Rhodopseudomonas palustris: one gene and its partner. The protein of the gene in region 2 interacts with the protein of the main gene of each other region in a pairwise test. Links are inferred from orthologs where the notes say so. Each region holds a gene or a part of one and is shown on either strand. Other genes may lie near its edges.

Region 1 (15,472 bases), 830 kb from region 2 along the record:
ATCTGGATGATGGTGCGAATACCACGGCCGAGTTCGCCGACCGGCAGCGCATAGGCACCGGTGAACTCGACTTCGGACGAGGCATTGGAGCGGTTGCCGAGCTTGTCCTTGAGCCGCTGGAAACGGATCTCGTTGACCGAGCCGTCGGGCTGGAAGCGCGGCATGAAGAAGCAGCTCAGTCCCTCGTCGGTTTGCGCCAGCACCAGGAAGGCGTCGCACATCGGCGCCGACATGAACCATTTGTGGCCGACGATGCGGTAGGCGTCGCCGTCGCGGAACGCGCGCGTCGCGTTGGTGCGCACATCGGTGCCGCCCTGCTTCTCGGTCATTCCCATGCCGATGCTCATGCCGCGCTTCGCTGACCATGGCGCGAAGCTCGGATCGTACTGACGGGTGCCGAGCACCGGCATCACCTGCGCCAGCAGGTCCGGCTGCGAGCCAAGCGCCGCCACTGATGCGCGAGTCATCGTCACAGGGCAGAGGTGACCGGTCTCGACCTGAGCGGCCATGTAGAACTTCGCGGCACGCACCACTTCCGAAGCATTGCCGGCGGGCTTGCCGTGCGCGTCCCAGGTGGAGTTGTGCAGGCCGGCCTTGAAGCTCTCCGCCATCAGCTCGTGATACGACGGATGGAATTCGACCTGATCGCGGCGCATGCCCTTGGCGTCGAAGGTCTTCAGCTTCGGGGTGTATTCGTTGGCGAGGCGGCCACGTTCGGCCATCTCGGTGGTGCCCCACGCCTTGCCGAAGGCTTCGAGCTCGACATGAGCGTTGGCGCCCTGATTGAAGGTGATCGCCTCGAGCAGCGGCCGGTCGGCGCCGAGCAGGTCAATGTCCGGAAGCGGCGGCGACTGGTTGAACACCTCGTGGGTGGCGAAGGAAGGCTGCGTCATGGCGGTTCCAGCGAGGGGGTAAGGATTCGCGCGCATGTTACGCAGAAAACCGCCGCGATGACATGGCGGATCGCCGCGCCCTCACTTCATCCGTTCACGCGCCGCCTTGAAGCCGGTGACGAACCGCGCCAGCGTGTGCGAGGTAGCGCCACGCGGCAGCATCACTTCGATCAGTGAGAACACCCCGCGCCGCTCGACCGCGCGCTGCAGCGCCGCGGCGAGTTCGGCGCGCGTCGTCACCCGCTCGCCGAAGCCGCCGATCGAATGCGCGATGTCGGCAAAGTGCCAGTCGTCCAGATCGTTGAACTTGGATTCCGGCTGGAACACCCGCAGCATTTCCCAGCTGCAATTGTTGAACAGCACCACGATCGGATCGAGCCCGTAACGCTTGCAGTTGCCGAGCTCCCAGCCGGTCATCTGGAACGCACCGTCGCCCACCAGCACCAGCGGCCGCAGGCCGGTCGCGGCGACGCCGACGCCGGCGGGCACGCCGAACCCCATGCCCGCGTAGTATCCCGGGGCCGCCAGCGCAGTGTTGTCGATCTCCATCGCGGTGAACAGGCAATCGCCGATATCGGCGGTCATCGGCATCTTGCCGTGGCGGTCGAACAGATCGTTGATCGCGGTGGCGATATCCGACGGTGCGATCGGCGACGCGTCGAGCGTCAGCCCACGCGGATAGGCCATCCCCTTCCCGACATTGCGCGGCCGCGGTGGATGCTGCGAGGCGTGGGCATCGAGACCGGCGATCAGGTCAGCCAGCGGCAGGTCGCGATAGACGTGGTGACCGATCTGCACCTCGCGCCCAGTCGCCAGCACGGTGCGGCGCGGATCGGTCATGTTCGAAGACAGCGCGAAGTTGGTATCGGACAGGATGACACCGAACATCAGCACCAGGTCGGCGCCCTCGACCAGCGCCGACAGGTCCGGATCACCGGCGGCGCCGAGATAGGTGCCGGCCACTACGTCGTCGTCGCCTTCGAGCAGGCCGCGGCCCATGAACGTCGTCACCACCGGCAGGCCCAGCTTGCGGGCCAGCGCGGCGACCTGCTGCTCGACGCCGTAGCGGCGGATTTCGACGTCCACCACCATCACCGGCGACTTTGCCCTGGCGATCCGATCCAGGATTTCTTCGGCACACTCGTCCCGCGCGCCGATATCGGCCTCGCGCCGCGGCAGCTTCGGCACCGGGTCGACCTTGGCGTCGACCATGTCGCGGGGAAATTCGATGTACACCGGCAGCGACAATTCGAGCGCGCTCCGCAGCACCCGCGCGATCTCGGCGGGCGCGGTCGCCGGATCGCTCAGCACGGCCTGATCGCAAGTGACTTCCTTGAATACCGCAAGTTGGGAATCGACGGTGCGGACCTGATGATGCAGCAGATAGCCGCTGGTGCGCTCTCGCGCGCCCGGCGCGCCGGCGATCACCACCACCGGCGAGCGCTCCGCATAGGCGCCGGCGATCGAGTTGACGAGGTTGAACGCGCCGGCCCCGTAGGTCACCACCGCGACGCCGATGCTGCCGCGATAGCGCGACGCCGCATCGGCCGCGAAGCCGACCGCCGGCTCGTGGCTCATGGTGAAATAAGGCAGCGTGCCGCTCTCCTCGATCACCTTGAAAAACGGCAGCACGAAATCGCCGGGGATGCCGAAGATCTCCCGAGCACCGTGATCCTTGAGAGCGTCGAGCAGCGCGGTCGCAAGTGTCGGCATGAGAGCTCCTGGCTGGGCAAGAAGGGCCGGACCGCTTTACCAGAGCTTCCGACTTTCGACCAACCGCACGCCAGTGTGACACGCTGCAGCGCCGAAATGCCGGCTGTTCCACAACGCCGGGGGATTATTCCGCGCCACGCCCCGTTGCCGCTTGCCCGGCTTTCCAACTCTCCCTATAGCTCTTGCTTTAATGACCCCCGCCCCAAAATCGACTTTCGTCCTCGGTCACCGGCATCTGCTGGGAATCGAAGGGCTTTCCGCCGCCGACATCTCCGGCCTGCTCGACCTCTCCGAGGAGTATGTCGAGCTCAACCGGCAGGTCGACAAAAAGCGCACCAGTTTGCGCGGCCGCACCCAGGTCAATCTGTTCTTCGAGGCGTCGACCCGGACACAGTCGTCGTTCGAGATCGCCGGCAAACGCCTCGGCGCCGACGTGATGAACATGAGCGTGTCATCATCGTCGATGCGCAAGGGCGAGACCCTGATGGACACCGCGGTGACGCTGAACGCGATGCACCCGGACATCCTGGTGGTCCGGCATCACGCCTCCGGCGCCGTGGAACTGCTCGCCCGCAAGGTCGACGGCTCGGTGATCAACGCCGGCGACGGCGCCCACGAGCATCCGACCCAGGCGCTGCTCGACGCGCTGACGATCCGCCGCAACAAAGGACGGCTCGAAGGGCTGGTGGTGGCGATCTGCGGTGACGTGATGCATTCGCGCGTCGCCCGCTCCAACATTCTGCTGCTGAACACCATGGGCGCCCGCGTCCGCGTCGTCGCTCCCTCCACGCTGCTGCCGGCCGGCATCGAGCGGATGGGCGTCGAGGTGGCGCGCGACATGCGCGAAGGGCTCGACGGCGCCGACATCGTGATGATGCTGCGGCTGCAGCGCGAGCGCATGAACGGCTCGTTCGTGCCCTCCTCGGCCGAGTACTTCAACTATTTCGGGCTCGACCAGAAGAAGCTGTCCTACGCCAAGCCGGACGCGCTGGTGATGCACCCGGGCCCGATGAACCGCGGTGTCGAGATCGACTCGATCGTCGCCGACGGCGCACAGTCGGTGATCCGCGAACAAGTGGAAATGGGCGTGGCGGTGCGAATGGCGGTGCTCGAAGCGCTCGCCCGCAACCTGCCGAACGCCTGATGCCGGAACGGGAAACAACATGCTGATCGACCGCCGCCCGATCCTGCTCGCCAACGCACGCCTGATCGACCCCTCACGCGACTTCGACGGCATCGGCGACGTGCTGATTGCCGACGGCGTGATCCGCGATGCCCGCCGCGGCATCGGTGCTGCCGGCGTCCCTGAAGGCACCGATATCGTCAATTGCGCCGGCATGGTGGTTGCGCCCGGTCTGGTCGATATGCGCGCCTTCGTCGGCGAACCCGGCGCCAGCCACCGCGAGACCTTTGCGTCGGCGAGCCAGGCCGCGGCCGCCGGCGGCATCACCACCATCGTCTGTCAGCCCAACACCAGCCCGGTGATCGACAATTCGGCGACAGTCGACTTCGTGATGCGCCGCGCCCGCGACACCGCGATCGTCAACATCCACCCGATGGCCGCGATCACCAAGGGTCTCGCCGGCGCCGAGATGACCGAGATCGGTCTATTGAAAGCCGCCGGTGCGGTGGCGTTCAGCGACGGCGACCTCAGCGTCACCAACGCCCAGGTGATGCGCCGGGCGCTGACCTACGCCCGCGACTTTGACGCGCTGATCGTGCATCACACCGAGGACCCCGATCTGGTCGGCGAAGGCGTGATGAACGAGGGCGAATTCGCCACCCGGCTCGGCCTCGCCGGCATTCCCAATGCGGCCGAGACGGTGATGCTCGAGCGCGACATTCGCCTGGTGATGCTGACCGGCGGCCGCTACCACGCCGCGTCGCTGACCTGCATCGAATCCTTGGAGATCATGCAGCGCGCCCGTGATCTCGGCCTGTCGGTGTCGGCGTCGGTTTCGATCAACCACGTCGCGCTGAACGAGAACGACATCGGGCCGTATCGCACCTTCCTCAAGCTGGCGCCGCCGCTGCGCACCGAGGCCGACCGCAAGGCGCTGATCGCGGCGATCGCCTCCGGGCTGATCGACGTGGTGATGTCGGACCACAATCCACAGGACGTCGAGGTCAAGCGGCTGCCGTTCGCCGAGGCCGCCGCCGGCGCGATCGGGCTGGAGACGATGCTGCCGGCCGGGCTGCGGCTAGTGCACGCCGGCGAACTCGACTTCTTGAGCCTGATCCGCGCGATGTCGACCCGTCCGGCCGAACTGCTCGGCCTACCCGGCGGCACGCTGCGGTCCGGCGCGCCGGCCGACCTGATCGTGATCGATCCGGACGTGCCATGGCTGGTCGATCCGGACGAACTGAAATCGAAGTGCAAGAATACCCCGTTCGACGAAGCGCGGTTCTCCGGCCGGGTGATCCGCACCATCGTTGGCGGCCGGACGGTGTACGAGCACGTCGGCCCGCATTGATGTTCTGCGGATTGAATGAAATCATTTCTCTTCGTCATTGCGAGCGAAGCGAAGCAACCCAGAGTCACACATGCAGACTGGATTGCTTCGTCGGCTTCGCCTCTTCGCAATGACGAGCGCGACCCGTTGAGGAGACGACCACGATGATGATCGGGATCTACATCGCCGCGCTGGTGATTGGTTATCTGTTCGGCTCGATCCCGTTCGGCCTGATCCTCACCAAGATCGCCGGCACCCAGGATCTGCGCTCGATCGGCTCGGGCAATATCGGCGCCACCAACGTGCTGCGGACCGGCCGCAAAGGCCTCGCCGCCGCCACCCTGCTGCTCGATGCGCTGAAGGGCACCGCCGCGGTGATCGTCGCCGCCTATCTCGCCTCCGGGACGGATGCGATCGCCGCCAACGCCGCGATGCTGGCGGCACTCGGCGCCTTCCTCGGCCATCTGTTTCCGGTATGGCTGAAGTTCAAAGGCGGCAAGGGCGTCGCCGTTTATATCGGCGTGCTGATCGGACTGTTCTGGCCTGCTGCGGTGGTGTTCTGCATCATGTGGCTGGCGACGGCCTTCACCTCCCGCTACTCGTCATTGTCGGCGCTGGTGGCGAGCTTCGTCACCCCGATCTTCCTGTGGTGGTTCGGCCACGACTCCCTCGCCTCGCTATTTGCCGTGCTGACGCTGCTGCTGTTCTGGATGCACCGCGAGAACATCAAGCGACTGCAGGCCGGGACGGAAAGCAAGATCGGGCAGAAGAAGTAAGCGCGACTGTCATTGCAGGGGATCTGATCGCGCTCAGTCCACACTGCACGATCGTACCGCCGCGACCTCTCGCCCTGGTCGATCTTGTTTACACGCAAAAGTTGCGCAAAACTCCCGTTCGCGGGGGTGGATGTGGGCGAGCGCAGCAGTGATCAGGGGACGACCGTCCTCACCGAAGCGCAGCGGATCGATTGGCTGCGGCTGATCCGGGCCGAGAACGTCGGCCCTCGCACCTTCCGGTCGCTGATCAATCATTTCGGCTCGGCGCGTGCAGCGCTGGAGCGACTGCCGGAGCTGGCGCGGCGCGGGGGCGCCGCCCGGGCGGGGCGGATTCCCTCCGAAGACGAGGCTCGGCGCGAGATCGAAGCCGGACGACGGATCGGCGTCGAACTGGTAGCTCCGGGCGAGACCGGCTATCCAACCCGCCTCGCCACGATCGACGACGCGCCCCCGCTGCTCGGCGTCCATGCCCTGCCCGAAGCGCTGGCCGTGATGGCGCGGCCGATGATCGCAATCGTCGGCTCACGCAATGCCTCAGGCGCCGGCTTGAAATTCGCCGGTCAGCTGGCCGCCGACCTCGGGGCCGCCGGTTTCGTGGTGATCTCCGGCCTCGCCCGCGGCATCGACCAGGCGGCGCATCGTGCGAGCCTCGCCAGTGGTACCGTCGCGGTACTGGCGGGCGGCCATGACAAGATCTATCCGGCCGAGCACGAGGATCTGCTGCTGGACATCATCCAAGCGCGCGGCGCGGCGATCTCGGAAATGCCGCTCGGCCACGTCCCCCGCGGCAAGGACTTTCCCCGCCGCAACCGGCTGATTTCTGGAGCCTCGGTCGGGGTCGCCGTGATCGAAGCCGCCTATCGCTCCGGCTCATTGATCACCGCCCGCCGCGCCGCCGATCAGGGCCGCGAGGTGTTCGCCGTGCCCGGCTCGCCGCTCGATCCGCGCGCCGCCGGGACCAACGACCTGATCAAGCAGGGCGCGACCCTGATCACCTCGGCGTCGGACATCGTGGAGGCGGTCGCCTCCATCCTGGAGCGGCCGATCGAGCTGCCCGGCCGGGAGCCCGAGCACGCACCACCCGAAGGCGAGCCCGATACTGGCGATCGCACCCGGATCCTGGCTCTGCTGGGGCCGAGTCCCGTCGGGATCGACGACCTGATCCGCCTCTCCGGCATCTCGCCCGCCATGGTGCGCACCATTCTGCTGGAGCTCGAACTCGCCGGCCGCCTCGAGCGCCATGGCGGCTCGCTGGTGTCGCTGAGCTGAACCGGCCTGGGCTGTATGCTGCCGGCTTGACGCTGCGGCAGGCGGTTTGGCATCTGGCGGAGCTTCGCCCCGCCCGGAATCACCTGCCAATGCTGTTCTACGAACCGCTTTTTCTGACAGTCTTTCCGGCGGTCTATGCGCTGTATCTGGCGGTCACCAACAAGATCGCGCGCAAATGGGTGCTGCTGGTCGCAAGCCTGCTGTTCTATAGCTGGGGCGAGCCGCTGTTCGTCCCGGTGCTGCTGGTGTCGGCGCTGATCGACTACGCATTGACCGCGCGGCTGCATCACTCCAGCTCGGAGCGCGAACGCCGGCTGCTGCTGACAATCGGCGTCGCCGGCAATCTCGCCGTCCTGGTGTTCTACAAATACACCGACTTTCTGATCGCCAATTTCGACGCTGTGCTGCAACCGGCTTTTGGCTGGCGCATTCAGCTGCTCGGTATCGCGCTGCCGATCGGCGTGTCTTTCGTGGTGTTCGAAAAGATCACCTATCTGGTCGACACCTATCGCGGCGTGTCACCGCCGGCGCGACGTTTCGCCGACTACTGCCTGTTCGTCCTGTACTTCCCCAAACTGCTCGCCGGGCCGATCCTGAAATATCACGAGATGGCCGCGCAGATCGCCGCGCCGCCATCGCCGCGCTGGCGCGACGCACGCGACGGGCTGGTGCGGTTCTGCATGGGGCTGGCCAAGAAACAGCTGATCGCTGAACCGATGGGCGGCTGCGCCGATCAGATCTTCGGTGCCGATCCGACGACGCTGTCGGCTCCGATCGCATGGCTCGGCCTGCTCGCCTTCACGCTGCAGATCTTCTTCGATTTCGCCGGCTATTCCGACATGGCGATCGGGCTGTCGCGGATGTTCGGCCTGTCGCTGCGCGAGAACTTTAAAGCTCCCTATATCGCCCAATCGATCACTGAATTCTGGCGGCGCTGGCATATCTCGCTGACCACGTGGATCCGCGACTATCTCTACGTGCCGCTCGGCGGTAACCGCCACGGCGCGCTGCGGACCTACGTCAATCTGTGGATCTGCTTTCTGCTGTCCGGGCTTTGGCACGGCGCGAGCTGGAACTTCGTCCTCTGGGGTGCCTGGAACGGGCTGTTTCTGACTCTCGACCGCATCTTCCTGAGCCGTGCGATGCAGCGGATCGGCCCGGTGCTGGCGACACTGACAACCTTCCTGCTCGTGATGATCGGCTGGTCGATCTTCCGGTCCCCCTCGCTGTCACATCTCGGCCCGTTCTTCGCCGCGCTCGCCGGCGCCTATCATCAGACGGCGCCGATCACCCTGGCGCCGGAGGTGCCGTGGGCGGCGGCAGCCGGGCTGATCGTATCATTCACACCGGGCCTGCCCGGCTATCGCCATCTGCAGGTCGCGTATTATTCGCTGTGGTCCGTGCGCTGGCTGGCGCAGGCCGCGATCATCGTGCTGGCGGTGGTGGGGATCGCACGGGCGCTCGCCGTGCCGTTCAAGCCATTCATCTATTTCCGGTTCTAAAGCGATGGCGATCAACAAGCACATCGCACGAACCGTCTGGGCGCTGATCTTCACCGTGCTGTTGGCGCTGCCGGTCGTGACGGCGTGGAATCTGATCGCCGCACCGATGAACCCGCGCCTGCTTGCGATCATCGGCAAGAGGCTTGGTGGCGTCACCGCCAAAGACCCGCTCGACTGGTCGTGGAAGGCGGTCGGCGACGGCACATTGCAGAAGGCGCTGGCGCTCCGGGTGGCCGAGGCCAATCCGCTGCGGCCGTGGTTGATCCGGAGCTACAACCAACTCCGCGCCTCTCTGTTCGACGAATTGACCGCGCAGGGACTGGTGCGCGGCAAGGATCGGCAGCTGCTCGAGACCTTCTACCTCGACGACTACTGCCAGCGGACCGTCGGCATGGCCGATGAACGCGCCCGCGACAGGATCCCGCTCCTGAAGGACATTCAGGATTTCTACCGCTCGCGTGGCGGCGTGTTCCTGTTCGTCGTCACCCCGTCGAAGCTCGGTTACATGCCGGAAGCCTTCACAGGCACCCGCCCCTGCCCCAGCACCGAGGCGGCCCGCAACGAACTGCGGCCGAGGTACGTCGAGCTGCTCCGTCAGGCGGGCATCGAGGCCTTCGACGCCGCCGCGCTGGTCTATGCGCAGCGGCATGTCCAGGCCATGCCGCTGTTTCCCCGCGATGGCGCGCATTGGAATGATCTCGGGCTCGCGATCGCCAGCGTTGCGATACTGAACCGGCTGAACCAGGTCGCCGGCCGCACCGTCGCAGCGCCTCTGAACTATTCGATGACGATCGACGACCAGGCTACCGAACGGGACATCGACCTGATCGGCTTCCAGAACCAGCTGCTCGATCCGCCCCCGATCCGCACGCCCCACGTGCAGTACCACTCGGAGACCAACTGCAGCACATTCCCCGGCCGCGATGCGAACGCCGCCATCGTCGGCGGGTCGTTCATTCGGATGACCGCCGAGGTCCTGATCCGCGACGCCTGCATGGCCCGGCTCGACTCCTATTTCTATCTGAAGCTTGAGCGGGAGGGCGGTACCCCGTTCCGAACGCTCGACCGCGACCTCGGTCCGGCCCAGCTCGCCCGGTTGCGCGACACCCAAATTCTCATCCTGGAAGAGAACGAGTCGTTCCTGGGCAAATCCGCCCACGTCCGCGCGCTGCACGAAATCCTGATGCAGCGCTGAGTTGGGGCGCCCGGCTCCAAAAAAGCCAACGGCCCGAAGCGGTGAGCTTCGAGCCATTGTCCAGGAGCGGACGTACATCCGGCCCGCCCCGACAGTTCGAATCGTGAACTGGTTCGGTTAATTAGACGTAAACTGCAACCGCCTCGTGACAGCGTCGGCAATCGGAGCCGCTGGAAGCCCCGGCGCCAGCTCATCTAAGACATCAAACAAGACCGAAAAATCCCGCGTAATGAATAGGATCGGTAGACCTGTTCATTCGGCGCTGGAATTGCGCCGGCGGCGCACGATCTCCCGGGCCTCCATCCGCGCCATATCGAGCAGGTAACAGAGCATATCGAGCCGGTGGGCTTGGGCGACTTTAATCAGTTGGCCGGTCGCTTCCGACAGGTATTGGGCTGCTTCGACGGGTCCACCGTCTCCGGGGCGAACGTAACGGGGAGGTCTCTGGCTGTCGGACGGCGGCGGCATCGGGCACCATTCCTCGACGGAATCGATCCACTCCAAATTGGATGGATCAATAACGATATACACGTATAAGTTGTGCATCCCTAGGTTTATGTTTTATGAATTTCAGGCCAGAGTAGCCGGAATATGTGGCCGCCTGCCCGAGCAGCGATTTGACAGCGCCCCTATCACCACCCATGTTCCGGGCAATCTGGCCGGCGCGAGTCTCGCAGACCGGCCTTTTTCTCTTCATCTGATGCTTGGAATGCGATGAACCTCGTCATTGTCGAGTCGCCCGCGAAGGCCAAGACGATCAACAAATATCTCGGCTCGTCCTACGAGGTTCTGGCCTCGTTCGGGCACGTGCGCGACTTGCCGGCGAAGAACGGATCGGTCGACCCGGACGCCGACTTCCAGATGATCTGGGAAGTCGATCCGAAAGCCGCGAGCCGGCTCAACGACATCGCCAAAGCTTTGAAGGGTGCCGACAAACTGATCCTCGCCACCGACCCTGATCGCGAGGGCGAGGCGATCTCCTGGCATGTGCTGGAGGTGATGAAGCAGAAGCGTGCGCTGAAAGACCAACAGGTCGAGCGCGTCGTGTTCAACGCCATCACCAAGCAGTCGGTCACCGACGCGATGAAGCACCCGCGCCAGATCGACGGCGCGCTGGTCGACGCCTATATGGCGCGCCGCGCTCTCGACTACCTGGTCGGGTTCACCCTCTCCCCGGTGCTGTGGCGCAAGCTGCCCGGCGCCCGCTCCGCCGGCCGGGTGCAGTCGGTGGCGCTGCGGCTGGTGTGCGACCGCGAGACGGAAATCGAGAAATTCGTCCCCCGCGAGTACTGGTCGCTGGTCGCCACCATGGCGACACCACGCGGCGAGACCTTCGAGGCCCGCCTGGTCGGCGCCGACGGCAAGAAGATCCAGCGCCTCGACATCGGCACCGGTGCCGAGGCGGAAGACTTCAAGAAGGCCATCGAAGCGGCGAACTTCCGCGTCGCCACCGTCGAAGCCAAGCCGGCCCGCCGCTACCCCTACGCCCCCTTCACCACCTCGACGCTGCAGCAGGAGGCCAGCCGTAAGCTCGGCTTCGCGCCGGCGCACACCATGCGGGTGGCGCAGCGGCTGTATGAAGGTGTCGACATCGGCGGCGAGACCGTCGGACTCATTACATATATGCGTACCGACGGCGTGCAGATCGACTCGTCCGCCATCACCCAGGCGCGCAAGGTGATCGCCGAGGATTTCGGCAACGCCTACGTGCCGGAGTCGCCGCGGCAATACACCGCCAAGGCCAAGAACGCGCAGGAAGCCCACGAAGCGATCCGCCCGACCGACCTGTCGCGCAGGCCCTCCGACGTCAGCCGGAACCTCGATTCCGACCAGGCCCGGCTGTACGAGCTGATCTGGATCCGCACCGTCGCCAGCCAGATGGAATCCGCCGAGCTCGAGCGCACCACCGTTGACATCGAGGCGAAGGCCGGGTCGCGGGTGCTGGAGCTGCGCGCCACCGGCCAGGTGGTGAAATTCGACGGCTTCCTCGCCGCCTATCAGGAAGGCCGCGACGACGATTCCGAGGACGAAGACTCCCGCCGCCTCCCCGCCATGAGCGAAAACGAAGCGCTGAAGCGCGAGGCTCTCGCGGTCACGCAGCATTTCACCGAGCCGCCGCCGCGGTTCTCCGAAGCCTCGCTGGTGAAGCGGATGGAAGAGCTCGGCATCGGCCGGCCCTCGACCTACGCCTCGATCCTGCAGGTGCTGAAGGATCGCGGCTACGTCCGGCTGGAAAAGAAGCGGCTGCACGGCGAGGACAAGGGCCGGGTCGTGGTCGCGTTCCTGGAGAGCTTCTTCACCCGCTACGTCGAATACGACTTCACCGCCGGGCTCGAAGAAGACCTCGACCGCATCTCCAATAATGAAGTGTCCTGGAAACAGGTGCTGAGCGACTTCTGGCGCGACTTCATCGGCGCGGTCGACGAGATCAAGGACCTGCGCGTCGCACAGGTGCTCGACGTGCTCGACGAGATGCTCGGCCCGCACATCTATCCGGCGCGCGAGGACGGCGGCGATCCGCGGCAGTGCCCGAGCTGCGGCACCGGCAAGCTCAACCTGAAAGCCGGCAAGTTCGGCGCCTTCGTCGGCTGCTCGAACTATCCGGAATGCCGCTACACCCGGCCGCTCGCCTCCGACAGCGCCGGCGACGCCGACCGCGTGCTCGGCACCGATCCCGACAGCGGTCTCGAAGTCGCAGTGAAGTCCGGCCGGTTCGGCCCCTACATTCAGCTCGGCGAGGCCAAGGACTACGCCGAGGGCGAGAAGCCGAAGCGGGCCGGGATTCCGAAGGGCACCTCGCCGTCCGACGTCGATCTCGAAATGGCGCTGAGGCTACTGGCGTTGCCGCGCGAAGTCGGCAAGCACCCGGAGACCGGGCAGCCGATCAAGGCCGGCATCGGCCGATTCGGCCCCTATGTGCAGCACGAAAAGACCTACGCCAGCCTCGAAGCCGGCGACGACGTGCACACGATTGGTCTCAATCGCGCGGTGACACTGATCGCCGAGAAGGTTGCGAAGGGCCCGAGCAAGGGCCGGTTCGGCTCCGATCCGGGCAAGGCGCTCGGCGATCATCCGAGCCTCGGTGCGGTCGCGGTCAAGAAGGGCCGCTACGGCGCTTACGTCACCGCCGGCGGCGTCAACGCTACGATTCCGAACGACAAGACCGAAGACACCATCACCCTGCCCGAAGCGATCGCGCTGCTGGACGAGCGCGCCGCCAAGGGCGGCGGCAAGGCCAAGAAGGCACCGGCCAAGAAGGCTGCTGCCAAGAAGGCTTCCGCCGACGGTGAGGCCAAGCCGGTGAAGAAGGCCGCCGCCAAGAAGGCCAAGCCGAAGGCCGAAGGTGCCGCCGCCAGCAAGGCGCGCGCACCGGTGGCGGCAAAGACCGCGGCGAAAAAGGCCGCCAAGCCTAAAGACGCGGCCAAGAGCAGCGCCGCCAAGAACGGATAGATGTGAGCAAGCCGCGCGACGCGAAGTTTCCGGACAAGGCCACTCTGCTCGCCTTCATCCGCGCCCACCCCGGCAAAGTCGGGACCCGGGAGATCGCGCGCGAATACGGCCTGAAGAATGCCGATCGCGCCGAACTGAAGCGGATGCTGCGCGAACTCGCCGACGGCGGCAGTATTCGCAAGAGCGGCCGCCGCAAAGTGTCGGAGCCGGCCACGCTGCCGCCGACCCTGCTGGCGGACATCGTCTCGCGCGATGCCGACGGCGAGCTGATCGCCACTCCGTCCGAGTGGGACGAGCAGGACGGCGACGCCCCTAAGATCCTCATTCATACGCCACGCCGGATCAAGCCCGGCACCGCAGCCGGCGTCGGTGATCGCGCGCTGCTGCATGTCGAAGCCGCAGACTCACGCGAGGCCGGCCCCGCTTATGTCGGCCGGGTCATCCGTGTGCTCGAACGCGGCAAGGCGCGTATCCTTGGTATCTTCCGCGCGCTGCCGCAGGGCGGCGGCCGGATGGTGCCAGTCGACAAGAAGCAGGCCGGGCGTGAACTCAACATCGCGGCGCATGATGCCGGAGGGGCCCAGGACGGTGACCTTGTCAGCGTCGATCTGATCAGAACCCGCAGCTTCGGCCTCGCCTCCGGCCGGGTGAAGGAACGGCTCGGCTCGCTCGCCAGCGAAAAGGCGATCAGCCTGATCGCGATCCACACCCACGACATTCCGCAGGATTTCTCCTCGGCCGCAATCAGCGAGTCCGAAGCCGCACAGCCGGCAACGCTATCCGGCCGTGAAGACTGGCGCGAGCTACCGCTGGTGACGATCGATCCGCCGGACGCCAAGGACCACGACGACGCCGTCCATGCCGCGCCTGATCCTGATCCGAACAACAAAGGCGGCGCGATCCTGCACGTCGCGATCGCCGACGTCGCCTACTACGTGCGCCCCGGCTCGGCGCTCGATCGCGACGCGCTGCGCCGCGGCAATTCAGTGTACTTCCCCGACCGCGTCGTGCCGATGCTGCCGGAACGGATCTCCAACGATCTGTGTTCGCTGAAACCAGGTCAGCCCCGCGGCGCCCTCGCCGTCCGCATGGTGATCGACGCGCAAGGGCGCAAGCGCTCGCATTCATTCCACCGCGTGCTGATGCGTTCGGCCGCGAAGCTGAGCTACGCGCAGGCCCAGGCCGCGATCGACGGCAAGCCCGACGACGTCACCGGCCCGCTGCTCGAGACCATCCTGAAGCCGCTGTACGGCGCCTATGCGGTGGTCAAGCGCGGCCGCGACGAGCGCGATCCGCTCGACCTCGATCTACCCGAGCGCAAGATCATTCTGAAGCCGGACGGCACCGTCGACCGTGTGATCGTCCCGGAACGGCTCGATGCGCACCGGCTGATCGAGGAGTTCATGATCCTCGCCAACGTCGCCGCCGCCGAGATGCTGGAGAAGAAGGCGCTGCCGCTGATCTACCGGGTGCACGACGAGCCTAGCGTCGAGAAGGTCCACAACCTCGTCGACTTCCTGAAGACGCTCGATCTGTCGTTCGCCAAAGGCGGCGCGCTGCGGCCGGCGCAGTTCAACCGCATCCTGGCGATGGTCAAAGGCGAAGACTCCGAGCCGCTGGTGAACGAGGTGGTGTTGCGCTCGCAGGCGCAAGCCGAATACAGCTCCGAGAACTACGGCCATTTCGGCCTCAATCTGCGGCGCTACGCGCATTTCACCTCGCCGATCCGCCGCTACGCCGACCTCGTGGTCCACCGCGCACTGATCCGCGCGCTCGATCTCGGCGACGGCGCGCTGCCGTCGAGCGAGACCACCGAGACGCTGGCGGAAGTGGCTGCCCAGATCTCGCTCACCGAGCGGCGCGCGATGAAGGCCGAGCGCGAGACCGTCGACCGGCTGATCGCGCATCATCTTGCCGACCGGATCGGCGCTACGTTCCAGGGCCGCGTCTCGGGCGTCACCAAGGCCGGCCTGTTCGTCAAGCTGAGCGACACCGGCGCCGATGGACTGATCCCGATCCGTTCGCTGGGCGACGAATATTACAACTACGACGAAACCCGCCACGCGCTCATCGGCTCGCGCAGCGGGGCCATGCACCGGCTGGGGGATGTCGTCGACGTCAAGCTGGTGGAAGCTGCACCCGTCGCCGGCGCGCTTCGGTTCGAACTGATCGGCAACGCCAACGTTGAATTCACGCACCGCAAGACTGCACGCAAGACCAA
Region 2 (15,498 bases):
CATCCGGTATTTCGGGCCGCTGCTCGACGCGCACAACAAGAAGCACGACGGCATCGAAAACAAATACCTGTTCGAGCTGAACAAGCGCTGGACCATCGACGGCTCGGTGCGCAAGAACGTCGCGCGCTACATCAACCACGCCTGCAAGCCGAACGCTGAGTCCGACGTCAATCCGCGCAAGAAGCGCGTGATCATCCGCGCCATCAAGAACATCGAGCCGGGCGAAGAGATCAACTACGATTACGGCACCGATTACTTCAAAGCCTATCTGAAGCCGATCGGCTGCAAGTGCGTCTCCTGCGAGAAGAAGCGCAAGAAGAAGGCCGCTGAAGCCCGGGTTGAGAAAGCCAAGCTGAAGCTGAAGGCCGAGCGCAAGGCGCAAGCCGAAGCCGAGAAGGCCGCCCGCAAGGCCGCGAAGGCGGCCGGTAAGGCCAAGCCGGAAAAGCCCTCGAAGCCCGAGAGGGTCGCCAAGTCGAAGGCGCCGAAAGCGGTGAAGGCAAAAGCGGCGGCGACGACGAAGGGCGCCGGCAAGGCAGCGAAAACGAAGGTCGTGACGGCAAAGGCCGGCAAGACCAAAGCGGCGAAGCCGGCGAAGACCACGTCGTCGCGTAAGACGGCTGCTGCGAGCAAATCCAAGGTAGCCTGATTGTAGTCGCAGCCTCTCGTCGCGTCATTGCGAGGAGGCGAAGCCGACGAAGCAATCCAGATCCGTGCAAGAAGCTGGATTGCTTCGCTTCGCTCGCAATGACGGCGGAAGCTTTGGTGCTAACTGGCCAAGGCCGCATCACTCCGCTTCAACCCGATGAACTGCAGCTCGGCGAAGATCCCGACCGCCGTCGCCTGCATCAGCACGAAAGCAATGCCGAGCGCGTTTGGCGTCACTGCGCCGCTGAGCAGCAGTGCGACGCTCGCGAGCGTCCATAGTGCATTCCCGCCGATCACGATCAGCACCAGCGCCCGCGGCAGCAGGCTGCGGGTACCGAGCCAGCCGACCAGGGCGGCGTAACCGATCAGGAACAGTCCGGTCTCCAGCAGCAGCGGCTGCGGCAGGGCGAGCAGGCGCGAGAGCGTGCCGGCCGCCAAGCTCAGCAGCAACGCCATCGCGCCGCTGACGACAGCGTCGGCCTGCAGGGCGCGGCGGAGCAGCGTCGAGGGGGTGGTCATGGATGATTGGATCATGGAACATCTCCTTCGGTTGCAGTGATGCCCCGAAGGATGCCGGGATGCGCGACGCAATTCGATTACCTGGCAGGTCAGAAACGCTTTACCTCGGAGGTCATGGATGCTGTGCGGTGTGCGTGCTAGCTTTCGCGCATGAACACCAACGTGTCTTCGATCAATGCCGCCGCCGGCGCGCAGCCGGTCCGGATCGGTGATTACTTGCGGCAGTGGCGGCAGCGCCGCCGGCTCAGTCAGCTTGATCTCGCGCTCGACGCGGAAATCTCGGCGCGGCATCTATCGTTCGTCGAGACGGGACGCGCCTCGCCGTCGCGCGAGATGGTGCTGCGGCTCGCCGAGCGGCTCGACGTTCCGCTCCGTGAGCGCAACGTGCTGCTGGTCGCGGCCGGCTTCGCGCCGGCATTCCCGCAGCGCTCGCTGGATGACCCGGCGCTCGCCTCGGTGCGGGCTGCGGTCGATCAGGTGCTTGCCGCGCACGAGCCGAACCCGGCGCTGGCGGTCGATCGGCACTGGAACCTGGTGTCGGCCAACCGCATGGTGCCGCCGATGCTCGACGGCGTCGCGCCGCATCTGCTTGCGCCGCCGCTCAACGTGCTGCGGCTGTCGTTTCATCCCGAAGGTTTGGCGGCACGCACCGCCAATCTGGGCGAGTGGTGCGCGCATCTGCTGGAGCGACTACACCGGCAGTGCGAGACCAGCGCCGATCCGAAGCTGATCGCGCTGTACGAAGAACTGAAGACCTATCCGGTGCCGGCGCGCGCCGCGCCGATTGCAGCGGATGCGGTCGCGGTGCCGTTTCGCCTGCAGCTCGGCGACGAGGTGCTGAGCTTCATCTCCACCACCATGGTGTTCGGCACGCCGATCGACGTCACCCTGTCGGAAATCGCGATCGAGACGTTCTTTCCGGCCGATGCGATCACGGGGACGCGATTGCGCGAACTGGCCGCGCGGCTCTGATCCGCCTTGTCCGGCGTTGCCTGCGCCCCATCTGTGTGGGACTGTGCCGGCAACGACAACGAGGAGGCGCCGATGAGCACGCTGAAGCCGCTAACGATCGACGTGGTATCCGACGTGGTCTGTCCCTGGTGCTACATCGGCAAGAAGCGCATCGAGCAGGCCATCGCGCTGGCGCCGGAGGTGCCGGTCGAGCTGATCTACCGGCCGTTCTTCCTCAATCCCTGGGTGCCGCGCGAGGGCATCAGCCGCGACGAGTATCTGACCAAGAAGTTCGGATCGCCGGAGCGCTACAAGGAAATCGCCGGCCGCATCGCCGAGACTGCTGCGCAAGAGGGACTGGAGTATCATCCCGAGCGCGTGCAGCGGCAGCCGAACACGATCGATTGCCATCGCCTGATCCATTGGGCGAGTGCGATCGGGCGGGGCCCGGCGATGAAGCAGCGGCTGATGGAATTGTATTTCCGGGACGGCGGTGATCTCACCGATCCTGAGGTGCTGGTACAGGCCGCGGTGGAATGCGGGCTCGACGCCGCCGATATCCGCGCCAGGCTCGCCACCGATCAGGACGTCGAGGAAGTTTCGGCGCAGGCGCAGGAGGCGGCCGACAAGGGAATCTCCGGCGTACCGACCTATGTGTTCATGCACCAATACGCGGTGTCCGGCGCACAGGATCCGACCCTGATCGCCCGCGCGATCCGCAAGCTTTCGGCGGAACTGAACGCGGAAGCCGCGGAATAATCAGCGCTTCAACAGCCGCTTGGCGAGGTGCCGCAGCCGGTCGCGCGCCGACAGTGCCGCGACGATCGGTGCGAACAGCGGATCGCGCTTGCGCAGCGGCAGCACCAGGTCGCCGACCGCGAACCGTCCGCGCCACAGCGGGTCGATCATTGGATGTTGGGCGCTCGCGGTGGAGTCGGCGAAGCGGATCTCCGGGTCGGCGCACAGATGCCGGGTCAGCGCCATTGTCAGCAACACGCCGGGCGAGCAGCGCGCAAAGCTCTCGTCGATGCCGAGCTTGAAGAAGTAAGCGCGGTCGGCGTGGCGCAGCACGATTCCGGCTGCGACCGGCGTCACACCGGCAGACAGGGTGATCACCTCGCATTGGCCGCGCGAGGCGAGCGCGACCGCGGCGCTGCGCAGCCGCGCGGCAAGCTCCGGCTGCCGCTTCAGTGAGCTGCCGCGGCGGCCCTTCCAGCCGCTGTCTTCCAGCGCCAGAAACACGTCGAACGCGCGCGCTGCCTCATCCGCGGTACGAGCGACGGTGAAGCGCACCTCGCCGTGCTCACCGAGACGGCGCTCGAGACGGCGCAGGTTCTTCAGCTTCTTCGTATCGAGATCCTGGCGCAGCAGGGCTTCGCCGTCGCGGGTGGCGTCGAGGCCGGCGCGGGTCCAGCCGTTGATCAGGCGCGGGTTGAGGCCTTCGGCGGCGAGCACGCGTGTGAACGCAGCCACGGCTTCGCCCTCGCGGGCGACGTCGCGCAGTACCAAGGCGCGGGCGCCTGCGGCGCGCGCCTGCGCGATGATCTTGGCGGCGGCGTCATTGGCTGCATCGCGGTCAAGCAGCGGCGTATCCAGCGAGCGGAACGGATCGGCCGATACCAGTGCCGGCAGCGGCAGGCGGAACGCGCGCCAGCACGAGATCACCGGCAGGAGTCCGATCAGACGGCCGGCGGAATCGTGCGCGGTCAGAGCGCGCAGCGACGCGTCGTCGCCGTTCGCCGCCATCACCCATTCCGGCAGGTAGTAACCGTTCGGCTCGATCACCCGGGTCGCCAGATCGCACCAAGCTGCCTTGTCGATCGCAGCGACGCCGGGCAGCACGCCGGGGTCGGCGGTCGTCGTGGCGAGGGCACCGGCGCGGCGATGTACGAATGGCGTGGTGGGGAACGTCTCGGCCAAAGCTCTCGGTCCTGCATTGTCGAAGCGCGCCCGAAGCAAGCCCCGGCGCGACGGCCAGGAGACTAACCGCCGACTCCCAACATCACCTTGGTTCCACGAGGCAATTTGCCGACAATGTTAACCGCAGCTTTCCTCGCACGCCGCCTTTCGGCGTCGATTTGCCACGTCGCCTGAACCCGCTGTTGCCAGGCTGCGACCAAGAGCGGTCATTGGTCGGCAAGGAGACGCCATGCGACGCGCGATGCTGAGGGCTGCGGCGACCGCCGCCAGCCTGCTGTGCGGAGTGGCCGCTGCGGCCGCGGAAAGCCGGGTCGCGCTGGTGATCGGGCAATCGGCTTATCGGGCCGTGCCGGCGCTGCCCAATCCAGTGAACGACGCCAAGGCGATCGCCGCGCTGCTCGGCGAGGCCGGCTTCGAGGTCACCGAGGCGTCCGATCTCGGCCAGATCGAGCTTCGCGCCAAGGTCGGCGACTTCGCCGCCGCGGTCGCGGCGAAAGGGCCGGAGACCGTTGCGCTGGTGTTCTATGCCGGTCACGGCATCCAGGTGGACGGCGAGAACTATCTGATCCCGGTCGACGTCGATCCGAAGCGCGAGGCCGACATTCCGCTGCAGGCGGTGCGGCTCGACGACGTGCTCAACACGCTGGGCTCGGTGCCGAGCAAGAGCCGGATCATCATGCTCGATGCCTGCCGCAACAATCCGTTTCCGAATATCAACAAGACCACGGGGCAGGGGCTGGCGCTGGTCGATACCAAGTCCGGCGCGCCCGGCACGTTATTGTCGTACTCGACCTCGCCGGGCGCTGAAGCCGAGGACGGGGGCGGTGCCAACAGCCCTTACACCACCGCGCTGCTCAAAGCGGGGCGCGAGAATGGACTGAAAATCGAAGACACCCTCAAGCGGGTGCGGCTCGCGGTGCATCAGGCCACCGAAGGCCGCCAGACGCCGTGGGAGAGCTCGTCGCTGGTCGACGACTTCCAGTTCTTCGCCGCATCCGCCGCCGCGACAACCGACGCCGCGGCGCCGAAGCCGCGCACGGTCGAAGAATGGCGCGCCTTCCTAAAGGGCAAGCCGGTGGATCAGGCCAATACGTTGATCGTGTCCGACGGTTCGGCCGACGCCTATGAAGCGTTTGTCGGGCTCTACGCCGAGCCGCCGTTTGCGCCGGAGGCCAAGCGCTGGCTCGACCGCCATCGCCGGATGAAGGCGTGGAGCCGGGCGGTGCTCGTCAACACCGGATCGGCCTATGCGGCATTCCTGACCGAATATCCGGACAGCGACCTTACCGCGACCGCGCGCAAGCTCGCCGAGCGGCTGCGCAATCGCCCCGACAACGCGGTGGTGGTGCCGGCCGCGCTCGCGACGCCGGTCGTTGCCGCCGCGGCGCCGACCTGTCCGTGCGGGCCGAGCGCGCCGGCGCTGCAGCAGAAGGCTGAGCCCAAGAAGACCGACGTGAAGAAGACCAAGAGCCGGGCCGAGCGCGACGATCCGCCCAAACGCAGCGGCAAGGCCTCGCGGACCCGGGTCTATGTTGAGGACGAAGACGCCGTCGTGGTGCGGCGGCCGCCGATCTACGATCCGCCGCCCGGGCCGGTGATTCAATTCGGCGGCGGTTTCCGCGGCGGCTACGGCGGTCCGTATCGCGGCGGCGGCCAGACCGGACCGAGCCGCGGCCGCTATTGAACGCTGCATCTGGACGGCTGTCGGCGCGGCGCCTGTGAAGCCGCCGCCCGGCCCGCTTACAGCATCGCAAACGCGCTCGACACCATCGCCACCGGCTTGCCGTCGGAGGCGCCGAGCAGCGTGACCCGTCCAAAGCTCATGGTGCGGCCGAGCCGGACCAAGCGGGCGTCGGCGATGACGTCGGTCGAGGCGACGGCTTTAAGGAAATGGGTGGTCTGATCGACCGTGGTCATCGGCCGGAAGCCGCGGTTGCCGGCGCAGACGGCGAACACCATCGCGGTGTCGGCCAGCGCCATCAGGGCCTGGCCGCAGACCACGCCGCCGCTGCGGCACAGCCGCTCGGAGAATGCCATCCGCAGTGTTGCGCCGGGCTGCCAGTCGGCCGGGCTGCCGGAAGGCGGATCGAGCTCGAGGGCTTCGATCGACAGGCCGAGGTCCAGCACCCAGGGCGCGAACGCCTGCTGCAGCATCTGCCGCGCCTCCTGAAGGCCGAACTCCGCCACCTGCTGCTCTGCCATGCGTCTCTCCCTGACTCGTTGATTATCCGCATGTTTCGCGGCGTTTCGCAGCATCCCATCCGATTCGGGACGGCTTGAAAACGACACGGTCGATCCCTTAAGTTCGGCGGCATCCGAAAGGGGACACGATGGTCAGACGAGTTGCGTTGGTGGTCGGCCTGGTGGTGACGGCGATCGTGCTGAACGGTTGCACCAAATGCGGTCCGATCTGGGAAGATTGGCAATCGCCGAAATCCTGCCGGTCGGATCATCTGTAGCGCTGCGGCCGGGCACGGCTCGCGCGAAAGGGAGTTTGCGATGAAGATTCTGCACGGCGTTGCCGTCCTGGCCCTGCTGACGGGGCCGGCTTTGGCCCAGGGCGAGGGCCCGCACGTCAATCTGGTGCCGGAGATCGAGCACAAGTCCCCGGAAGAGAAGGCCCAGGACGCGGTCCGGCAGAAGGCCTACCAGGAATCGCTGCGTAAGATTCCGGATGCGCAGGCGCCGAACGATCCGTGGGGCGGCGTCCGCGGCGCCGAGGCGACCCAGCCCAAGGCCAAGCGCAAGACCCACCAGAGCAATTAAGCTCGTCTAACGGCCACTGCTGCGGCGATAGGCAGGTGGTCAAAACGGCACAGATTTTTTCTGCGATTTGAGGATGATGCGCGGACGGAACCCCGGCGTACGCAACTCGTTGCGCGGCCGGATCCGACTGAATCATTCGTTTTCGTTCGCAGGATATCACGTGACGTCGCGCGAGGTGCCGTTCGATCCAAAGGTCTTTCTTCGCAGTGCAGGTACGGGACGCGCCGTTCTGCAATTTCGCGCCGGCCAGACCATTTTCACGCAAGACGAAGCCGCCGATTGCGTGATGTACATCCAGCAAGGCCGCATCAAGCTGTCGGTGATGTCGGAGCAGGGCAAGGGCGCGGTGGTCGCCATCCTGCAGCCCGGACAATTCTTCGGCGAAAGCGGTCTGCTCGATCATCGCCGCCGCGCGACCGCGATTGCGCTGGAAGACTGTACCCTCACCAGCATCACCAACGCGTCGATGATGGCGACGCTGCAGCGTGAGCCGGCGATGTGCGAGCTGTTCACCCGGCACCTGGTGGCGCGCAATTCACGGGTCGAAGACGACCTGATCGATCAGCTGTTCAACAACAGCGAGAAGCGCCTGGCGCGGCTGCTGCTGCTGCTTGCGGACCCGGCCGAGGCGTCGCGGCCGGTGCCGATCGAGATCAGCCAGGAGACGCTGGCGGAGATGATCGGGACGACCCGGTCGCGCGTGAGCTACTTTATGAACAAGTTCCGCAAAGCCGGCTTCATCGACTACAACGGCCGGATCGAGGTGCACCCCACCTTGCGTAACGCGGTGCTGCCGGATCGGCCCCGCGCCCTCGAGCCCGAGTGATCCGTCACTTATCGATCCTACAAGTGGATGGGACCTGCGCGACGCCTAACAGGGCGGCGCGAGCTTGCGCGCCGGCTATTTCTTTTTGTCGCCGAGCAGGCTGCCGGTGCGGCGGTCGACGAAGTGCATCTGCGAACACGCCGGGCAATGCAGCAGCTCGAACGTAGTCTGTGCCGAGCTTCCGGGGTCTTCCTGCAGCCAAGCCTGGACCTTCATCCCGGTCCGGGGACACTGATAAAGCACATGCGACATTGGAAGGCCGGGTCCGCCTTTAGTTCTAGAAAAACGACTTGCCGGGTGCGGCCGTCCATGCGCTTGATCTAGATCAATTAGCGTACCATTTTACCATTAAAATGCGTCTGAATCGCATGCAAGCTTAATCCGGTTCATACCACCGGTAACGGATGCGGACGTTCACAACCGAATCGTCAAGCCGCTGATCCTGAACGGCAAAAGCCGCCGACGTCAGACGCCGGCGGCCTGTGCTGGTTTGCTCAATCCTTGCGGGATTACTTGCGGGCGCAGCTCACTTCGATGCGCACCGAGCTGGCGCCGCAGCGTGCGGTCATGATGCCGTTCTCGACCGTGATATTGTCGCTGAACCGCGCCGAGCCGTTGCCGACACACAGCGCCGAGACCAGCGCCTCGCCGGCATCGCAGGCGGTCGGGCAACCGTTTGCGGAGCAACTGGTCGAGGTCAGGGTACGGATGCTGGAGATTGAGGCACCGTCCTTACCGGCCGGGCCGGCGGGCCCCGCTGGTCCGGCAGGGCCTTGCGGACCGGGTTCGCCTTGCTGTCCGCGCGAGCCTTCGCCGCAGCCCGCCAGGGCGATCGCCGCGCCCGTCAGCGCGATCAGCGTGCCGATCCGAAATCTGTCCATGGCCTGCCGGCGCATTCCTGTCTCCCTGTCCCAGAGCCGGTGCCGAAACAGCACGCGGCGATGACGAGCCTGATCGATGCAAGGCGGGTGCTGTCCTGCGCGCCCGCGCGCGAAGCCTAGAGCATGTCGGGTTCCGAATGAAACGGAACCTGCGCGGCGATGGCGATCATCAGAGAAGAGAGGGGGACTGACGACGGGGACTGCGACCTGTCTGACGCTGCGACATGACGAGCGCGGTCATTCCACCCACAAAAAACAAGGAGCCCCGAACGAGGCCGTGTTCGGGGCTCCGGTCACGGTCGAAACTCCCCACCTCTAGAAAGCTCGGCAATGACGGCGGCAGGCTAGCGGCGGCTGCTCGGCATTGCCTATGCGTAAAATCAAATACCGTTGGCGTTACGAACCGCCGTGCCCCTGGTGGGAATGGTGCTGGGTGAGCTGCGCGATCAATTGCTTCAGCACCCGGCGGCGGTCTTCGTCGGTCGTCTCCGACAGCAGTCGGCGATACAGCTTCAGGTTTTCGTCGCGGAGAAATTTGTCCAAGACGCTCTCCTGTTCGTTTGCTCCCATGGGACGCGGCGGCCATCGCAGCGCGCACGCCCGTCGGTCACGGTCTCCTGTCGAAGCGGATGGCACCCCAGGCTAGTACGCGCGAAAATGCCTGTCGATCCGAAATGCTGTCCGCCAGTTCCAGGGGAATCGGTTGGGCGTGTCAGGAAAACCCTGATCTCTCGATACCGCCGCTGCGGCCGATTGCCCTCAGCCGAAGGAATGGATGGTGGAGCGGGGCGGCTGCGGTAAAGCTGGCGAGCGGTCATTGCACGGGACGATGGAAGATGAGTTTTTGGTACGTGGTCGACGCCGTCGCGGTCGGAATCATCCTGCCCTGGATCATCGCGACCTATCGGCTGCTCGAAGCCTTCAAGCGCGGCACCGGCGCGGGCCTGACCAAATGGGCGATCTATGCGGCGGTCTGCGTGCCGGCGATGCTGTTGGTGATGTGGGGCATCCAGAACCTGCGCTGAGGCGGCCGGCGCGGTCTTCACAGCCGCTCAGTGCCGCCACCGTAGACGGCCGCCGCGGCGCTGCCGTTGCGGATGCGGCGCGCCTCGGTCATCGCCCGCTGCACCCCGAGATCTCCGGAGTCGCAGGAAAAGGTGATCAGCTGGTTGCAATTCGGGCACTGGGTCTGAAACCCCTCCCGCATGTTCTTGATCTTCTCCCGGAACGGCACCCGGCAGCGGCTGCACAGCACCCGCACCTTGTCCGGCATCTTTGGAGTGGCAAGAAGGCTGTCCATCCTTTCAGTTGTGGCGAAGCCGGGTTGAGAAAGGGTGAAGGGGAGGCTTGCTGATCGGTCCAATTGTGCAGCACGTCCGCATGTTGGACGATCGGCGCCGATGACTATGAGTTGCGGTTAAGAACCAGACACATCCTCCGCCGAAGCCGAGCGTAGTGCGCGCGGATCATCCGCAGCTACGTCGGACCGACGCGGTCAAGGCCTGCGGAGCAGGCTGATAGCAGCGCCCGGTGCAACGCGGCCGGCAAGCGATTACCAGGCGCAGGCCGCGTGTTTCGTGATTGCTGTGGAGCGAGACTATTTACTAGCACGTCTCCCGTGTTTCTCTCAGTTGCCGGCTCTCGTGACAGGCCACACTGCTGGGCTTTGCAACGGGGGCGGGTGATTCGCGATGTCCGATGGTTCAATCAGGGGCGCGCGACCGCGCGCGTGGCTTCTTTCGGCTGGCTTTCGCTTATTCGCTGTTATTGCCCCAAGGGTCCGCAGCGCGATGGTGGCGGGTGTCGTGGCGATCGGTCTCGTCGGTGCCACGTCGGTATCGGCGCAAGCGCAATTCACCGGCATCTACGGCTTTGGCGACAGCTATGCCGACACCGGCGCGGCACCCGGCGGTGCGTTTCGTCTCGCCGGCGCGCCTGCAGGCTGCCAGTCACTGCCGCTGCCCGACAATTGCCGGTTCACCGGCGGGACCAATTTCGTCGAGACGCTGCAATCGATCTACGGTCTGCGCGGCCTGACCAACTATGCGATCGGCGGCGCGCTCACCGACAACACCAATACGCTCAACAGTGAGATCCCAGGTCTGGTGCCGCCGTTGCCCGGCTTCGTCTATGAGCTTGCCCGGCTCGCTCATGACGGGGTCAGGTTCAGCAGCACCGACCTGGTCACGGTGTCGATCGGTGGTAACGATTCGTCGCTGCTGACCAGCAGCGTCTCCAGCGCCACCGCGCTCGGCATCGCGGCCGCGGGACGTGCCGTCAACGGCACCGGGGTGGCTCCGCTGTCCGGTACCTACGACGGCGTCACCTACAACAACGTCGTCACCTCCGGGGTGCATCAGCTGGTCGATGCCGGCGCCCGTAACATCGCCTGGCTCAGCGCCGGAAATTCCAAGTACTTCCCGGTGCCGGAGGGCGGCGGGGCCATCGGCGACGCTGCCCGCGACGCCTTTGCCCACACCTATTATCAGCAGATCCAGCTCCTGCTCCGGCCGATGGCCCAGGCCGGAGTGCGCATTTTCCTGTTCGACTTCGAAATCCTGCAGGCGCGGATCTACGCCAATCCCGCCCAATACGGCTTTGCTGCCGACCCGCTATGCCAGCAGAGTTCGGCGCCGCACAGTCCCACCTGCTTCTATCAGAACGCGGTGCATCCGACCGCCGCCGCGATGACACTGATCGGCAACTACATGGCCAATCAGATCGATGCGCCCTCGACCGTGGCGCCGCAGGCGGGGATCGCTAACGCCGTGATCACCGGCTTCACGGCCTCTGCGCTCGACCGCCTCGACGCCAGCCGTCGCTTCCAGCCGTTCGGTCTCGGCGCCGCGATGGCGGCGATGCCGACCAAGGCGGCGATGCCGGCGGCCCCGGAGGATCGCTGGTCGGTGTACGGCGACGTCAGCTATGCCGGCGGCAATCGCGATCGGCAGTTCTATGCGTCGGGCTACGACTACACCTCGACCGGCGGCTATCTCGGCGTCGAGTATCGGCTCGATCCGAACTGGCGCGTCGGCGGCGTGTTCGGCTATGCGCAGCCCGAGGTCAAACTCGGCGTCCAGGACACCCGCAATCGGATCGACGCGTTTCAGTTCGCGGGGTACGGCTCCTACGCCGATGCGCACTGGTTCGCCGACGCCATCGTGGCCTATGGCCGGCACGAATTGTCGCTCGAGCGTCGCGGCATCATCGACATGATCCGCGGCAGCACCCATGCCGACGTGTTCACCGCCGCCGCCAAGACCGGCTATCTGTTCGACGCCGGCAAGCTGCGCGTCGGGCCGATCGCGAGCCTGCAATACAGCTACGCCACCATCCAGGGCTACACCGAGACCGGCGATGTGCTGCTGACCATGATGGTGGACCGGCAGACGCTCGACAGCCTCACCGGCGATGCCGGCGTGCAGTTCCGATATCCGCTGCAGCTCGGCAGCGGCATCTACACCCCGTTCGTCAACCTCACCGCCGCGCATGATTTCCTCGGCGGCCACAGCGTCACCACCACGCTGGTCACGGCCCCGTTGCTGCCGATCCTGACCCCGGTGTCGGCCGACGGCGGCACTTACGGCCGCGTCGCCGCCGGCGTCTCGGCGCTGGTGACCGACAAGGTCTCCGCCACCGTGACCGGGACCACCAGCTTCGCCCGCCGCAGTGGCAACGACGCCGGCGTCAGCGGCGGCCTCAAGGTCGCGTTCTGACAGGGGGACGGATCCGCGGCGTTGTCGCCGCGGCTGCGGGAAGCTCGGGCGGCTTGTCGCGCGGCGGAGGTGGCGGTTGCTGCCGCGCGGCGACGGCGTGCGGGCTTGAAAACGCTATCTCATGAATTCGCCGGGTGCGAAGGCATTCACACAGCCTCAAAAGAACATATTGCGAACAGAGAACAAATAGGGTACGTTGTTTCTGTTGGCTGAGGCCGGCGCCGTTTGTCCAGTTGCCGAATCCCGTTCATAAGGAGCACGTTGATGGCTGCCCCCACCGCATTGCGTATCGTCGAAGGTTCCTCAATGGACAAATCCAAGGCGCTCTCCGCCGCGCTGTCTCAGATCGAGCGTCAGTTCGGCAAGGGCTCGGTGATGAGGCTCGGCAAGAACGACCGCTCGATGGACATCGAGACGATCTCCTCCGGCTCGCTCGGGCTCGACATCGCGCTCGGCGTCGGCGGTCTGCCGAAGGGGCGGATCGTCGAGATCTACGGACCGGAATCTTCCGGCAAGACCACGCTGGCGCTGCACTGCGTCGCAGAAGCCCAGAAGAAGGGCGGCATCTGTGCCTTCGTCGACGCCGAACACGCGCTCGATCCGGTCTATGCCCGCAAGCTCGGCGTCAATGTCGACGACCTGCTGATCTCGCAGCCCGACCACGGCGAGCAGGCGCTTGAGATCGCCGACACGCTGGTGCGCTCCGGCGCGATCGACGTGCTGATCGTCGACTCGGTGGCGGCGCTGGTGCCGCGCGCCGAACTCGAAGGCGAGATGGGTGACGCGCTGCCCGGCCTGCAGGCGCGGTTGATGAGCCAGGCGCTGCGCAAGCTCACCGCCTCGATCAACAAGTCCAACACCATGGTGATCTTCATCAACCAGATCCGGATGAAGATCGGCGTGATGTACGGCTCGCCGGAAACCACCACCGGCGGCAACGCGCTGAAATTCTACGCCTCGGTCCGGCTCGACATCCGCCGCATCGGCCAGATCAAGGAACGCGACGAGGTGGTCGGCAACCAGACCCGCGTCAAGGTGGTGAAGAACAAGCTGGCGCCGCCGTTCAAGCAGGTCGAATTCGACATCATGTACGGCGAAGGCGTCTCCAAGATGGGCGAGATCCTCGATCTCGGCGTCAAGGCCGGCATCGTCGAGAAGTCGGGCGCCTGGTTCTCGCATGACAGCCAGCGGCTCGGCCAGGGACGCGAGAACGCCAAGGCGTTCCTCAAGGCCAACCCCGACATGACCGCCAAGATCGAGGCGGCGATCCGCCAGAACTCCGGACTGATTGCCGAACAGATTCTCGCCGGCTCGCCCGAGAGCGATGCCGACGGCGAGGAGCCGATGGAAGAGTAAGATCGGTCGCGGCTGGCTCGTACCGGCCGCATCCCTCCCGACCGGTGCACCGCGCCGTTTCGGAATGACGTGTTTCAAGACGGCGAGTGCTGCGACCCCTGTTGCCGGGACCCCGCGGCGCTCGCCGCATTCGTTTGGAAGGTCGGGAGCATCAGGCGAAGCGGACTGATAGAGCATTCAGGCGAAGCGGACTGATGCCGTTGCATTGGCGCTGAACATCAAACGCGCACAGCGTTGTGCGCGGGGGTGACCTGACTGCGAGGTCGGAGCCCTTCGGCGCGCGTAAGTCCCGCGTGTCCATCACGGGAGTCGGGGCCCCGCACGACGGTTCCTGTGAGGAGGATGGATCGCCGCCGGGTCGAGCCCGGCGATGACGCTCCGTAAAGGGCGGCGCTCGTTACAGAGGCACTGCCGGCGGCAGTCCGCCGCGTAGGCTGCCGCAGTTTCTAAGCGTCGACGTCGCTTCGACGCCCTCTTATTCCGCCGCCCGTGCGTAGTCGGCAGCGAGTGCGTAGTCTTCGACCGGCGGGCACGAGCAGATCAGGTTGCGGTCGCCATAGACGTTGTCGACGCGGCCGACCGGGCTCCAATATTTGTCGGTGCGCGAGTTCGGCGCCGGGAAGCAGCCTTCGGTGCGCGGATAGGGCCGGGTCCACTCCGCACTCGTGACGTCATGCGCGGTGTGCGGCGCGTGGCGCAGCGGCGACTGCTCGATCGGATAGCGGCCGGCTTCGACTTGCGCGATCTCGCGGCGGATCGCGATCATCGCGTCGCAGAACCGGTCGATCTCGGCCTTGGATTCCGATTCGGTCGGCTCGATCATCAGCGTGCCGGGCACCGGGAAGCTCATGGTCGGCGCGTGGAAGCCGTAGTCGATCAGTCTCTTCGCGATGTCGTCGACGGTGACGCCGGTGGAAGTCTTCAGCGCCCGCGGATCGATGATGCATTCGTGCGCGACCCGCCCGCGCGGGTTGCGGTACAGCACCGGAAAGTGCGGGTGCAGTTTCGCCGCGATGTAGTTGGCGTTGAGGATCGCGATCTCGGTGGCGCGCTTCAGGCCCGCCGCTCCCATCATCAGGATGTAGATGTAGGAAATCGTCAGGATCGACGCGGAGCCCCACGGCGCCGCCGATACCGTGCCGCCGCCGTGCAGGCCGCCGTTCAACGGCTCGCCCTCGGCAGGATGGCCGGGCAGGAAGGGCGCCAGATGCGCCTTGACGCCGATCGGGCCCATTCCCGGGCCGCCGCCGCCGTGCGGAATGCAGAACGTCTTGTGCAGATTGAGGTGGCTGACGTCGGCGCCGTAGCTGCCGGGCCGGGCGAGGCCGACCTGGGCATTGAGATTGGCGCCGTCGAGATAGACCTGACCGCCGTGGGCATGGACGATGTCGCAGATCTCGCGGATGTGCTCCTCGAACACGCCATGAGTCGACGGATAGGTGATCATCACCGCGGCCAGATTGGCCGAATGCGCTTCCGCCTTGGCGCGCAGATCGTCGACGTCGACGTCGCCATGCGCGTCGCAGGCGACCACCACGACGTCCATGCCGGCCATCGCGGCCGATGCCGGATTGGTGCCGTGCGCCGACGACGGGATCAGGCACACCTTGCGGTGCGGCTCGCCGCGCGCCAGGTGATAGCCGCGGATCGTGAGCAGGCCGGCATATTCGCCCTGCGCGCCGGAGTTCGGCTGCAGCGACACCGCGTCATAGCCGGTGATCTCGGCGAGCCAGGTCTCCAGCCGCTCAAACAGCGCGTGATAGCCGGCTGCCTGCGCCTTCGGCACGAACGGATGCAGACTGCCGAACTCGGGCCAGGTCAGCGGCATCATTTCGGTGGTGGCGTTCAGCTTCATGGTGCAGGAGCCGAGCGGGATCATCGCGCGGTCGAGCGCGAGATCGCGGTCCGACAGCTTGCG

Evidence for each region.
Region 1: the proteins of recA (region 2) and dprA interact in binary tests that used the Bacillus subtilis proteins (3 or more experiments, as listed by UniProt). The link is inferred for Rhodopseudomonas palustris from one-to-one orthologs.

Annotation. Positions count from the first base shown.
Region 1 is NZ_CP058907.1:3,427,812-3,443,283, forward strand. Bases 5,148-8,035 are described here. They hold dprA (DNA-processing protein DprA), read left to right. Parts: upstream 5,148-5,967; coding sequence 5,968-7,104; downstream 7,105-8,035. Other genes in these bases: plsY (glycerol-3-phosphate 1-O-acyltransferase PlsY), read left to right, coding at 5,224-5,835; HZF03_RS15690 (MBOAT family O-acyltransferase), read left to right, coding at 7,194-8,035. Also shown: HZF03_RS15660 (acyl-CoA dehydrogenase family protein), read right to left, coding at 1-893; ipdC (indolepyruvate/phenylpyruvate decarboxylase), read right to left, coding at 975-2,606; HZF03_RS15670 (aspartate carbamoyltransferase catalytic subunit), read left to right, coding at 2,797-3,750; HZF03_RS15675 (dihydroorotase), read left to right, coding at 3,770-5,080; more of HZF03_RS15690, read left to right, coding at 8,036-8,606; HZF03_RS15695 (alginate O-acetyltransferase AlgX-related protein), read left to right, coding at 8,662-9,801; HZF03_RS15700 (hypothetical protein), read right to left, coding at 10,054-10,332; topA (type I DNA topoisomerase), read left to right, coding at 10,516-13,251; rnr (ribonuclease R), read left to right, coding at 13,254-15,472. UniProt on the Bacillus subtilis protein: Protein that helps load RecA onto ssDNA during transformation. Binds cooperatively to circular ssDNA, is able to bridge different segments of DNA. Favors the loading of RecA onto SsbA- or SsbB-coated ssDNA and formation of RecA-DNA filaments.
Region 2 is NZ_CP058907.1:4,266,816-4,282,313, reverse strand. The notes cover bases 11,621-14,534. They hold recA (recombinase RecA), read left to right. Parts: upstream 11,621-12,488; coding sequence 12,489-13,580; downstream 13,581-14,534. Other genes in these bases: gcvP (aminomethyl-transferring glycine dehydrogenase), read right to left, coding at 14,056-14,534; HZF03_RS19490 (autotransporter domain-containing protein), read left to right, coding at 11,621-12,224. Also shown: HZF03_RS19565 (SET domain-containing protein), read left to right, coding at 1-646; HZF03_RS19560 (hypothetical protein), read right to left, coding at 766-1,164; HZF03_RS19555 (helix-turn-helix domain-containing protein), read left to right, coding at 1,315-2,136; HZF03_RS19550 (DsbA family oxidoreductase), read left to right, coding at 2,209-2,874; HZF03_RS19545 (GNAT family N-acetyltransferase), read right to left, coding at 2,875-4,035; HZF03_RS19540 (caspase family protein), read left to right, coding at 4,265-5,719; HZF03_RS19535 (PaaI family thioesterase), read right to left, coding at 5,776-6,237; HZF03_RS19530 (peptidylprolyl isomerase), read left to right, coding at 6,366-6,494; HZF03_RS19525 (hypothetical protein), read left to right, coding at 6,535-6,801; HZF03_RS19520 (Crp/Fnr family transcriptional regulator), read left to right, coding at 6,962-7,627; HZF03_RS19515 (hypothetical protein), read right to left, coding at 7,703-7,843; HZF03_RS19510 (hypothetical protein), read right to left, coding at 8,137-8,523; HZF03_RS19505 (ferritin family protein), read right to left, coding at 8,905-9,051; HZF03_RS19500 (hypothetical protein), read left to right, coding at 9,345-9,533; HZF03_RS19495 (hypothetical protein), read right to left, coding at 9,551-9,808; more of HZF03_RS19490, read left to right, coding at 10,299-11,620; more of gcvP, read right to left, coding at 14,535-15,498. UniProt on the Bacillus subtilis protein: Multifunctional protein involved in homologous recombination, DNA repair and competence.